DNA from 4 places in the Erwinia billingiae Eb661 genome. Region 2 is predicted to be linked to each of the others. Evidence: predicted binding sites of a transcription regulator. Region 2 holds the regulator's gene; each other region holds the start of a gene.
The links. The regulator Fur, encoded in region 2, represses iron uptake genes when iron is present. The targets are predictions, from matches to a motif close to ATAATAATGAGAACNACTATCAA.
Positions count from the first base shown of each region.

Region 1: fepB (Fe2+-enterobactin ABC transporter substrate-binding protein) is a predicted target of Fur. The motif match lies at 1,643-1,665, and genes of this name have one in related genera.
Region 3: EBC_RS20540 (TonB-dependent receptor domain-containing protein) is a predicted target of Fur. The motif match lies at 1,454-1,476, and genes of this name have one in related genera.
Region 4: exbB (tol-pal system-associated acyl-CoA thioesterase) is a predicted target of Fur. The motif match lies at 1,831-1,853, and genes of this name have one in related genera.

Region 1 is NC_014306.1:4,486,811-4,489,952, forward strand. Features, by position in the region: gene fes (enterochelin esterase) at 1-650, shown strand, start outside; gene fepB (Fe2+-enterobactin ABC transporter substrate-binding protein) at 615-1,583, opposite strand; gene cgtA (Obg family GTPase CgtA) at 1,731-2,918, opposite strand.
Region 2 is NC_014306.1:1,449,512-1,452,653, forward strand. Features, by position in the region: gene EBC_RS08090 (beta-N-acetylhexosaminidase) at 1-1,042, shown strand, start outside; gene fur (ferric iron uptake transcriptional regulator) at 1,103-1,546, opposite strand; gene fldA (flavodoxin FldA) at 1,908-2,438, opposite strand; gene ybfE (LexA regulated protein) at 2,589-2,870, opposite strand; gene ybfF (esterase) at 3,018-3,142, opposite strand, start outside.
Region 3 is NC_014306.1:4,185,557-4,188,698, reverse strand. Features, by position in the region: gene EBC_RS20550 (MFS transporter) at 1-843, opposite strand, end outside; gene EBC_RS20545 (SelT/SelW/SelH family protein) at 1,057-1,338, opposite strand; gene EBC_RS20540 (TonB-dependent receptor domain-containing protein) at 1,601-3,142, shown strand, end outside.
Region 4 is NC_014306.1:4,252,624-4,255,765, forward strand. Features, by position in the region: gene tcuC (MFS transporter) at 1-553, shown strand, start outside; gene exbD (TonB system transport protein ExbD) at 604-1,026, opposite strand; gene exbB (tol-pal system-associated acyl-CoA thioesterase) at 1,032-1,763, opposite strand; gene metC (cystathionine beta-lyase) at 2,013-3,142, shown strand, end outside.

The DNA.
Region 1 (3,142 bases), 2.1 Mb from region 2:
ATCGTCCACTGGTGATCCTGCTTGACGGGAAATTTTGGCTAATGAGTCAACCTGTTGCAGCGCCATTGGCAACGCTGACACGCAGCGGAGACCTGCCTGAAGCGGTATACATATTTATCGATTCGGTGGATAACTCGCTGAGAGCCGCAGAGCTCCCCTGTAATCCGCTCTTCTGGCAGGCCATTCAACAGGAATTGTTACCCGAACTGCGGCGGAAAATCGCGTTTTCCGGGCAAGCAAAAAATACCGTTGTTGTTGGACAGAGTTTTGGTGGCCTCGCGGCGGTGTATGCGGTGCTGAACTGGCCTGAACGCTTTGGCTGTGCGCTTAGTCAGTCAGGATCTTTTTGGTGGCCACGCCGGGATCACCAACCTGAGCAAGCGACAGGGTTGTTGATACAACAGGTTGTAAAGGGAATTGCCGGAATGCCCGGGCAACGCATTGCACTGGATGCAGGCTGGCATGAGAAAATCATTCTTGATTCGAACCGGCAGTTATATCCCCTGCTGGTCGATGCTGGCCTTGATGTCCGCTTTCGGGAGATTGACGGCGGTCATGATGCCCTCTGCTGGCGCGGAGGGATCACGGACGGACTTAAGTGGTTATGGTCCGACTCAGTGAGCAGCGAAGAGATCCCTAAGTCGCGTTAAAAGATGGTTTGCACTGTAGTAGTCAAGGCGGAAGCTGTCATTCCCCAGCGTATAGACCTGCTGATGCTGAACGGCAGGCGACGCCGCCAGTAAAGGCGCAGACAGCAGTGCCAATTTGCCAGATTGATCGGCGGCGAACATCAATACAGATTGCCCATTGATCCCCGTCACCAGGCTCTCGCCACTGAGTGGGATAATGTCTTTGCGTTGCAACCTCCGTTGCGCCTGAGCCAGTTCAGCGGGCACCGTGGCCAGGGTAAACCCCAATGATTCCAGCAATTGCCCCTGCGCAGAGTCGCGGGTCCAGAGATTAGCGGCCTGACTTTGTGGATTGAACACCAGTGCAGAGACGGGCTGCGGTGGCAATACTATTGCCGCTTTGACGGCAGCGACTCGTCTGGCAAATGACTGAATAGAAGCCTCCGCTTCGGTCTCCTTTCCGGTGGCTTTTGCAAGTTGTCGCTCTGTTTGCTGCCAGCTCTGCTGGTCGTAATTAATCACCAGCGTGGGTGCAATCAGCGAAAGTCGGTCATACAGCGTGACAGCTGAGTCTTTTCCCGTTGCGCTGACCACGATCAAATCTGGCTCCTGCGCGGCGATGGCTTCCAGACTGGCTTCCCCTGTGGGTAACGGTTTTACCCCGCGGGCGCTGGCAATATCGCCCCATTGACGAAAGAACCCCCGATCATCGGCAAGCCGTTTTCCAGGCTGAGTTACCCCGCTGGCAATAACCGGGGCTTCAATCGCCAGTAATGAGCCAGTAAGCGTCACGCTGGTTGAAACAATACGTCGCGGCGGCTGCTTAAGCACAACTTCCCCCTTTGAGGTTGAAAGATGGCGCGGCCAGTCAGGACGGGCATCAGCCTGGGCGAGAAAGGGGATCAAAAGCAGGCTGAACAGTAGCGGGTAACGCGTGAGGAAGGCAGAGGTCATTATCAGGCTCGTTGGCAAAGCGCCGATGTCAAAACATGGCAAATCGAAGGATGGCAAAGATGATAATAATTATCTTTACCATTTAAAAGACTTAATTGCCCGAGCTGCAGACATAAAAAAAGGACACCGGGGTGTCCTTTTGTTGGATTAACGCTTGTAGATGATTTCGACGCCTTCGTCGTCCTCTTCATCCCAGTCGTCATCCCAGTCGTCGTCTTCCACTTCAACAGCAGATTCTGCTTCAGCTTCTTCGAGTTGCTGGCGATGATAGTCATCCCACATGAACTCGACTTTCTCAGGCTGCTTCTGTGCTTCTTCCGCTTCTTTTGGATTGGCGTTGATAAAGGACATCACATCCCAGCACAATGGCGTTACGCCAGTACGGTTGGCAGCAGAGATCAGATAGTATTTATCTGTCCAGCCCAGCGCATCAGCAATCGCTTTAGCACGAGATTCCGCTTCTTCCTGGTCCAGCAGGTCAACTTTGTTGAACACTAACCAGCGCGGTTTGTTGAACAGCTTCTCGCTGTATTTTTCCAACTCACCGAGGATGATGCGGGCATTCTCAATCGGATCGGATTCGTCAATTGGCGCCAGATCGATGGTGTGTAACAGCACACGGCAGCGCTCAAGGTGCTTCAGGAAGCGAATACCCAGACCCGCGCCATCAGATGCCCCTTCGATCAGACCCGGGATATCGGCGATCACAAAGCTCTGTTCAGTGTCCATACGAACCACGCCGAGGCTTGGTACCAGCGTGGTAAACGGATAGTCAGCCACTTTTGGTTTCGCGGCGGACACCGCACGGATAAAGGTTGATTTACCGGCATTCGGCAAGCCAAGCATACCCACGTCAGCCAGCAGCATCAGTTCCAGCTGGATATCACGCACTTCACCCTTGGTCCCCATCGTTTTCTGACGAGGAGAACGGTTTACGGAAGATTTGAAGCGGGAGTTGCCCAGACCATGCCAGCCGCCTTTCGCGACCATCTGGATCTGACCATGCGTCATCATGTCGCCCAGCGTCTCGCCAGTGCCCTGATCGATGATACGGGTGCCGACCGGCACTTTAATAATAATGTCCTGACCACGTTTGCCGGTACAATCACGGCTCTGACCATTCTGGCCACGCTCTGAACGGAAAGATTTTTCGAAACGGTAGTCAATCAGGGTATTGAGGTTTTCATCGGCCTGCATGTAGACATCGCCGCCGTCACCACCGTCGCCGCCGTCCGGACCGCCTCTTGGGATATATTTCTCACGACGGAAGCTGACGCAGCCATTGCCGCCATCGCCCGCAGCGACGAGTATCGTCGCTTCATCAACAAACTTCATGTTACTTCTCCGTAAATCATTCGCCCGACGCTGGCAAGGTGACGCGTGTCCGGGAGTGATCCGCCGTAGCAAGCTGGTGTGCCTGGTGACGGAAACTGGGTTTCTGGCGCCGCAAAAGCTGTCTTCACGTCGATTCCAGAAAGGGGATCCGCCTCAAGACATCGTGCAGCTGAATATAAAGTGTACAGCAAAAGTGACCTTTGCTGTGAACCCTCAGACGTAAT
Region 2 (3,142 bases):
TGAAGCCAAAAACATTCGCTTAGGATCCGGCTATTCGGATAAGAACACACCCGTTGAAGGCACCGGTTTACTGGACTTAAGCCAGCAAGATAAGCCGTGGGCAAAATCCCAGGTCTGCCAGACGATGATTGAAGAAGGAAAGATTGAAGACCTGGATCATCTGCCGAGCGACTTTGCCCTTAACGTCAGCAAGCAGGTTAAGGCACACGGTATCGGCAAAATGCAGGCCTGGCAGGATGGTATTAAAGACGCTAAAAATGCCAAAGCCTTCGCAACGGACAGGGTTGCGGTCAACTTCTGGGATACGCTGTTTTGGGGCGGTTTTGATTCTGCCAATGACTGGGCAGGCAAAGGTTATGAAGTGATCGTCTCCAATCCGGATTACCTGTATCTCGATTTTCCTGCCGAGGTGAATCCGCTGGAGCGGGGATACTACTGGGGAACGCGCTTTACCGATGAACGGAAAATTTTCCACTTCGCGCCGGATAACTTGCCACAAAACGCCGAGACTTCCGTCGATCGCGACGGCAAACCTTTCACGGCTAAATCTGACAAGCCCTGGCCTGGCGCTCACGGCATCTCCGCTCAACTGTGGAGTGAAACCACCCGTACCGACGCGCAGGTGGAGTACAAGCTTTTCCCGCGCATTTTGTCCGTGGCGGAACGTGCCTGGCACCGCGCAGCCTGGGAGCAGGATTATAAAGCCGGCAAAGAGTATACCGGCGGCAAAACCCGCCTGGTAGACCAGCAGGCTCAGCTGAAGGACTGGCAGCGGTTTGCCAACCTTCTGGGGCAACGTGAATTGGCAAAACTGGATAAAGCCGGCATTGCCTATCGCTTGCCGGTGCCCGGTGGGGTGGTGCAGGACGGTAAGCTGGTGGTCAATACCGAGCTACCGGGCTTAACCGTTGAGTACAGCCTGGACGAGGGGACAACCTGGCAGCAGTGGCAGGCGGATCAACCGCCGGCGGTGGCCGGTAAGGTATTGCTGCGTACGCGCAGTCCTGATGGTCTGCGCGTCAGCCGGACGGAAGCGCTGTAACGGGGCGACAGGCAAAAAAAAACCGGTGAAGGATCACCGGTTTTTTGCTGTTAGTGTAGATTACTTGTCGTGCAGCGTCTCATCTTCACGGCAGTCACCGGTTGAGCAGTGACCGTAAAGGTACAGGCTGTGGTTACTGAGTTTGATGCCGTGGCGCGTGGCGATATCACGCTGGCGAGCTTCGATGTTTTCATCACGGAACTCGATCACCTTGCCACAATCCAGGCAAATCAGATGATCGTGGTGATGCTGCTGAGTCAGTTCGAAAACGGATTTACCACCTTCGAAATTATGACGGGTAACGATCCCGGCATCATCAAATTGGTTAAGAACGCGGTAAACCGTCGCCAGACCAATCTCTTCGCCCATGTCAATCAGACGCTTGTACAAGTCTTCCGCACTGACGTGATGGCCCTCAGGTTCCTGAAGTACTTCCAGAATTTTAAGTCGTGGAAGCGTGACTTTCAGGCCGGCCTTCTTTAATGCGGTGTTATTGTCAGTCATGCGGATATTGTCCTGTTACTTTGCTAGTCACTTTGTGGCTGAAAAGCCCTGAACATCGGTCGTCGCGAAAAGCCAAACGTCTCATTATAGAACTGATATTTCGAAATGAACACCACTGGCGATGCATCTCAATCAAGGGAGGTAAGGAGAAGAGTCGTTACGTCCGTGAGAGCAAGCGGTTGGGCTGACATTTCGCTCTGCCTCATCATAGTCGCTATTAGAGCGAAAGGCGCTGAGAAAGCGGGTGACCGATGGCGATATTTTACAGATTTGCAGATGAAAGTTACAAAAATGTGTCTATTACTTCTATAGGAAAAACCACTGGCCTGATGTGAGATACCTCCCAATCAGGCCGGTCTGATTACGCTTCCAGGATTTCTTTCAGCTGGAGCTCGTCATAAATCTGTTTGACCCACTGCTCGGTGCGCTCACTGGTGAGTTCTGGCTGACGATCTTCGTCAATAGCCAGACCGAGGAAGTGCTTATCATCCGCCAGCCCTTTCGAGGCTTCAAAATGGTAGCCTTCAGTTGGCCAGTGACCGACGATCACCGCGCCTTTAGGCTCGATAATGTCGCGGATGGTGCCCATCGCGTCACAGAAGTACTCAGCGTAATCTTCCTGATCGCCACAACCGAACAGCGCAACGAGCTTGCCGTTGAAATCAATTTCTTCCAACGTCGGGAAGAAATCATCCCAGTCGCACTGCGCTTCGCCGTAGTACCAGGTTGGGATACCGAGCAGCAGAATATCAAAGGCTTCAAGGTCTTCTTTGCTGCTTTTAGCGATATCATGAACTTCAGCCACCTCTTTACCGAGCTGCTTCTGGATCACTTTTGCAATGTTTTCTGTATTGCCCGTATCGCTGCCAAAGAAAATGCCTACGATTGCCATGACTTACTAACCTCTTGAAACGTGTTGATAGGGTAAAGGCTGCTTATTACAGATACCGGCAATGATAGCAGACAGCTACAGGGGGATAAATGAGTAATCCGCCTGCTTTTGTCGCTTTGTGCTTCACCGGGGGGTGCTGAAAGCGCCTGTTCAGCGGTCCTGATCGGCCAACTGCGCCATGACCATTTCTTCAATCAGCTCGCTGCGGCTCATATTACGCTGCTCGGCAAGCTGGTTCAGAGCATCAACCGCGTCACTGTTCATTTTCAGTTCAACGCGCTTCAGCCCGCGCACTTTATCGCGCTTAAGCTGGTTGCGTTTGTTGATACGCAGCTGCTCATCACGCGTCAGCGGATTGGTTTTTGGTCGTCCCGGGCGACGGTCATCTGCGAACAGATCGATCGTGGTGCGGTCCGTGTTTTCTTTTGCCATAGAATCGTGATACTGAAAGGCTGGAGTTCTGATGGTTCAGGCCTGATGTCGGCTGAAATTCGTGCAGCGACAAATTTTTAGCGCGCCATCATACCCCAGCGAAAGTCATGACGACAATGATTTAGCCATCTCAGGATATAATTGTTTTTACAGCGCAAAAAAACGGCGTATTGCGCGCAAAACAGCATCAGGTTTCTCGGCATGGACCCAGTGACCGGCACCGTTGACCACATGCGCACGGGCTTTGGGGAACTGCGCCAGCAGGGCGTCAC
Region 3 (3,142 bases), 2.4 Mb from region 2:
GCTGAAAATCGACAGCATGATTTTGCCGTCAGCCATACGGCCACCCGCCAGATTACCAATCACCATGCCCAGACCAAATGCGAACAGCACGAACGGCAGCCAGAAGGTGGAGAGGTGCGCCGCCATGGTCAGGATCGGGGTGATATAGCTGATCACCGCAAACATGCCGCCAAAGCCAATCGCCGCAATCCCCAGCGTTAACCACAGGCGCAGGTTCGCCAGGCCACGGATCTCTTTCAACGGCGAGCTCTGCTCATGCTCTTTCTGCACCGGGAACAGCTTGTAGATCAGCAGCGCATCAATCACGGTCAGCACCGAGACGCAGGCAAATGCCCAGCGCCAGTCGAGATGTTCGCCGAGCATGGTCGCCGCCGGGTTACCTAGCAACGACGCCAGCGTCAGGCCCAACATCACTCTGCCTACCGCCTGTCCACGGCGATTCTCTTCCACCAGTGACGCCGCAGCCAGCGCGGCTACACCGAGGAAGGCACCGTGCGGCAGCCCGCTCAGGAAACGGGAAATCACCAGCATATGCGCATTGCTGGCCAGCATGCTGCTGAGGTTGCCGACCAAAAACAGCGAGATAAAAATCATCAGCTGATGTTTACGGCACAAACGGGCGGTGCTGAGGGAGAACAGCGGTGCGCCAACCACCACGCCAAGCGCGTAGTAGCTGATAAATTTGCTGCCTTCCGCCAGGCTGACGTTCATCGCGCTGGAAACGTGCGGCAGCAGTCCCATAATCACGAACTCACTCAGGCCGATGGCAAAGGCGCCCAGCGCAAGGGAAAAGAGCAGCGGGCCGACGCCACGCACGGGTGTAGCTGAATCTAACGTATCCATAGAAAAGGGTGCACTTAATTAACGATGAGAAGTTACTCCAGCCACAGGCGGGAGCGCAGGTCTTCAGGCAGGGCAGGTAAGTGAGGGGTGATTCTTGTTATCGGGCCTGTTCCGGCCCTTGTGTCATCTTTCTGCCAGCAAGGGCAGCGATGCGGCGGTAAGTTTAGCGTGAAGCCGCCGGATGACACAAGGATGATGCCGCCCGCGCAGGGGTTATTTCGTGTCGATATGTCCCAGTTCCCGCTCCGGGAAGCAGAAGTTCCGCACGCGCTGCTTCAACTCTTTGGCTTCCGGGAAGCCGCCGTCGGTTTTACGGTCCCAGATAATGTGCTCGTCAATCAAGATCTGATAAATGCCGCCGGTGCCGGGCACCAGGCTGACCGAGGCTAAATCGGTGCTGAACGTATGCAGTAATTCTTGCGCCATCCAGCCGGCACGCAGCAGCCAGTTGCACTGCGAGCAGTAGTGAATGGTGATGGCAGGAGCGGTTTTCATCGCGATGTCCTCTCTAAAAACAGGCGCTCATCTTCCGGCGTCGGTTGCTGCACTGTCAAGTGGGTGTTGCTGACGCTTTTTTAACATTGTGAATTAATTGTGGAGGTTGTTGATATAGAGAATCGATCTCATTATCATTCGCGTTTGACAGTCGTCATGGAATGACCTACATAGCGCCGGATGCGTATGGAGTTTTCGCAATCTTGTTGGATTGCGGCCGCAATGTATGAGTCGATACTAATAAAGAATAAAGGCTTACTAAATGCGCAAATCTTTCAATTCTCAGGGGTTTATCCAGAAGTCCGTGCTGTTCGGCACGCTGGTTACCACCGGTTTTAGCATCGCTGCTGAAACACGCACCACCGCACCACTTCCCGAAGCCAGCCATTCTGGCACGCCACTGGCGATCTCCGGCAAGAAAAGCCAGTCGGAAGCCGTTATGACGGTGACCGCGCCCGAGCCGGAAAAACAGGCGGGCAGCAAAACCACCATTACCGCCGCAGAAATGCAGCAAAAGGGCACCAACGACTTTGGCTCGGTGATGCGCTATGAGCCGTTAATCAGCGCTACCGGCGTCAGCGGCGGATCGTCCGCAGGCAAAAGCGGCTTCGACCGCAGCGGCTATACCGGCTACAACATCCGTGGTCTGGAAAGTAACCGTGTTGGACTGGACGTGGACGGCATTCCGCAGCCGGATGCCACCGGCCGCAGCTACGTCAGCCGCGCCGGATTAAACACCTTCGGCATCGGCCGTGACTATCTCGACCCGTATATGTACGGCCAGGTGGACATTGAATCCGGTGCGACCTCAACGGCGACGGCCAACACCGCCATTGGCGGCGCGGTCTCCTTCCAGCCGAAATCCGCCGACGATTACCTGTCGCCGTACAAATCGACCTACTTTGGTTATCAGTCTGATTACGACTCGGCCAACCGCAGCTGGCATAACGGCATTACCGCCGCAGCCGGCGACGAAACGCTGCGTGGCGTGTTTGTTTACAGCCGCCGTGACGGCCAGCAAACCCGCAATAACAGCGGCACCATCGATGCCTATCCGGCCAACTGGCACTCCAATGCGCTGATGACCTCCGCGATCTGGCAGCCCAATGACGAGCACAAGCTGACCGGCACCGTCGATTATTACGACAAGACCAACCACACCCATTACGACACCTGGAACTCGGCGGGCAGCAGCATTCTCGGCACCTCGCAACAGCAGAGTAATACCCGCCGTTGGGGCGTCAGCCTGAAGGATGAGTGGACGCCAGCCAATGCGTTTATCGATTCCCTCAGCAACAAAGTCTATTACCAGCAGACCCAGGCGCACGACAACACCCTGATGCCCATCAGCACCAGCAGCCAGGAGCGCGTCTACTCAAACTATGATGTCGATACCTACGGCTTCGAAACGCAGCTGAGCAAGGCGCTGGGTCGCCACGAGCTGAGCGCCGGCCTGAACGGTCGTGTCACCGAGACGAAACGTCCGTTCCGGGAAGAACCGGCCCCAAGCGTCTATTCGGCGATCATGCAGCCGGAGTCCGACAGCCGCAGCTATGCGCTGGGTGCCTTTGTGCAGGATGCAATCCAGTTCGATCTGGACGGTCACGGCTTCTCAATCGTGCCGGGCGTGCGGGTAGCGCATCAGACCACCAAGCCACAAAACCTCTCCAGCCTGACCACCGGCAGCACCGTGCTGGACGAATCCGAGCTGAACACCCTGTATGGCAAAGAGAACTCGGATACCCAGGTTCTGCCATCGCTGAGCTTCAACTACGACATCACGCCATCACTGATGACCTATGTG
Region 4 (3,142 bases), 2.3 Mb from region 2:
TATGATCACCGCGTTTACCCCCACCTTCGGCAAAACCGTGCTGATGATGAGCGATAAACAGAGCTTCTTCGTCACCCTGTGCGTGGGCGTGTCTAACCTGATTTGGCTGCCGATCATGGGTACCGTGTCTGACCGTTATGGCCGCCGTCCGCTGCTGATTTTCTTTACGCTGCTGATGATTGCCACCGCGTGGCCGGTGCTGCACTGGCTGGTCGGTTCCCCGAGCCTTTCCCACCTGCTGGAAGCGGAACTGTGGCTCTCGTTCCTCTACGCCAGCTATAACGGTGCGATGGTGGTGTATCTGGCAGAAGTGATGCCGGCGGAAGTGCGGGCGACCGGCTTCTCACTGGCTTACAGCCTGGCAACCGCCCTGTTCGGCGGCTTCACCCCGGCCATCTCCAGCTACCTGATCCACGTCACCGGCGATAAGGCGATGCCTGGCGTCTGGCTGACCTTTGCCGCCGTGTGCGGATTGATTGGGACAATGATTATCAAGCGCCTGATCCGTCAGTACCAGACCCGACACAGCGGCGCCCCGGCGGTGCAGCTGTAATAAAAAAGGGCCGACATCTGCATGTCGGCCCTTTTTTTAACGCCCGTCGGTTACTTCCCGGCGGTTTCCATTCCCATCAGACCAATCTTCAGATATCCCGCCTGACGCAGTTTATCCATCACGCCCATCAGCGTTTCATAATCCACAGACTTATCTGCCTGGAAGAAAATGGTGGTCTCTTTATTGCCTTCGGTCTGGCTGTTCAGCGCATTCAACAGCGTTTCCGGTGTCACCGCATTGTTGCCAATGAACAGCTGCTTGTCGGCTTTGATTGACAGGTAAACCGGCTTCTCAGGACGCGGCTGCGGCGCACTGGTGGAAGCAGGAAGGTTAACGCGGACGTCAACGGTTGCCAGCGGCGCGGCGACCATAAAGATAATCAGCAGCACCAGCATCACGTCGATAAACGGCGTGACGTTGATTTCATGCATTTCGCCGTTGCTTTCGAGATCTTCATTCAATCGCATTGCCATGGTGCTTATCCTACCCGCAGTTTCTGAGCGGGCGCACGCTGTGCGCTGCCGCAGGCGGCCAGGTCCAGATCGCGGCTTTGCAGCAGCATCACCTGGGCGGCAACATCGCCCATTGACGCTTTGTAGTTGCCGATCAGGCGGGCAAAGACGTTGTAGATCACCACGGCGGGGATGGCCGCAACCAGGCCGATAGCGGTGGCCAGCAGGGCTTCCGCAATCCCCGGTGCAACCACCGCCAGGTTAGTGGTCTGGGTCTGGGCAATGCCGATAAAGCTGTTCATGATGCCCCACACCGTACCAAACAGACCGACGAACGGTGCGATGGCGCCGATGGTGGCGAGGAAACCGTTGCCGCGGCCCGCGTGACGGCTAAAGAACGCCACGCGGCGCTCCAGGCGGAAAGAGGTACGCTCTTTGATGCCGTTGTCGTCGTCGGAGCCTGCGGAAAGTTCCAGCTCGTTTTCCGCTTCTTTCAGAAACTGCGTGGTCAGGCTGCCCGCTTTAAAGCTGGCGCTGATCTGCGCGGCTTCCTGCAGAGAGCGTGCACCTGCCAGCGCGTTCTGTTCGTTTTTCAGGCGGCGTTTCGCGGCGCTGAGTTCAAAACTTTTACTGAAGAAGATCGCCCAGGTCACGACAGATGCCAGCAGTAAGCCGATCATCACCACTTTTACTACGATGTCCGCATGCTGGTACATGCCCCAGACGGAAAGATCCGTCTGCATCAAATCATTCGTCACGCTGTGTCTCCAACGTCATTCAACGGGTAAAAAAAACCAGTGCGGATCATACCAAATCAGTGCTGAATTGATAGTGGTTATCATTACTATTTACTTTTGGGGTAACATTTTTTACACACTTTCCTGATTTAGCGCATATCCAGCCGACTTTTGCTGAATCTTTCTCACAGTGCCCTACGCTTAATTTCGCCCAGCCGCCTGCCGTGTTAACGTTAAGGCAGACCAGACATCCGCAAACAGAGCATTCCGATGACCAGTAAAAAAATTGAAACGGCGCTGATTGCCGCCGGACGCAGTAAACGTTTTACCCAAGGCTCAGTGAATAGCGTGATCCAGCGGGCCTCCTCGCTGGTGTTTGATAGCGTGGCTGAGAAAAAACGCTGTACCGCCGGCCGTGCCGATGGCGAGTTATTTTACGGCCGTCGCGGCACGCTGACCCACTTTTCCCTGCAGGACGCGATGACCGAACTGGAAGGCGGCGCGGGCTGTGCGCTCTATCCTTGCGGCGCGGCCGCGGTTGCCAACGCCATTCTGGCCTTTGTTTCTGCCGGTGATAACGTGCTTATGGCGGGCTCGGTCTATGAGCCGACGCAGGACTTCTGCACCAAAATCCTCAGCAAAATGAATGTCTCCACCACCTGGTTCGATCACTGCATCGGTGCGGAAATTGCCGAACGGGTGCAGCCAAATACCAAAGTGGTGTTCCTCGAATCTCCGGCCTCGATCACCATGGAAGTGCAGGATGTCCCGGCGATTGTCGCCGCCGTGCGCAGCAAAGCGCCGGATGCGGTGATCATGATCGACAATACCTGGGCCGCCGGCATTCTGTTCCGCGCGCTGGATTTTGGCGTCGATATTTCCATTCAGGCCGGCACCAAGTATCTGATTGGTCACTCCGACGCGATGATCGGCACCGCCGTTGCCAATGAACGTTGCTGGGCACAGCTGCGTGAAAACTCCTATCTGATGGGCCAGATGGTCGATGCCGATACCGCGTATATGGCCAGCCGGGGATTAAGAACGCTGGCCGTGCGCCTGCGTCAGCATGAAGAAAGCGCAATAAAGGTCGCCCACTGGCTGGCAGATCGGGCCGAAGTTTCCGTGGTCAATCACCCTGCTCTGCCACAATGTAAGGGACATGAATTCTGGCAGCGCGACTTTACCGGCAGCAGCGGCCTGTTCTCATTTGTGCTGAAAGCGCGTTTGACCGACAAGCAGCTGGCTGAGTATCTCGATCGCTTCGAACACTTCAGCATGGCCTATTCCTGGGGCGGCTACGAGTCGCTGATCCTCGCTAATCAGCCGGAAGAGCTGGCGGAAATCCGGCCGGCCGGCGGCGTGGATTTCACTGGCACGCTGGTGCGCCTGCATATTGGCCT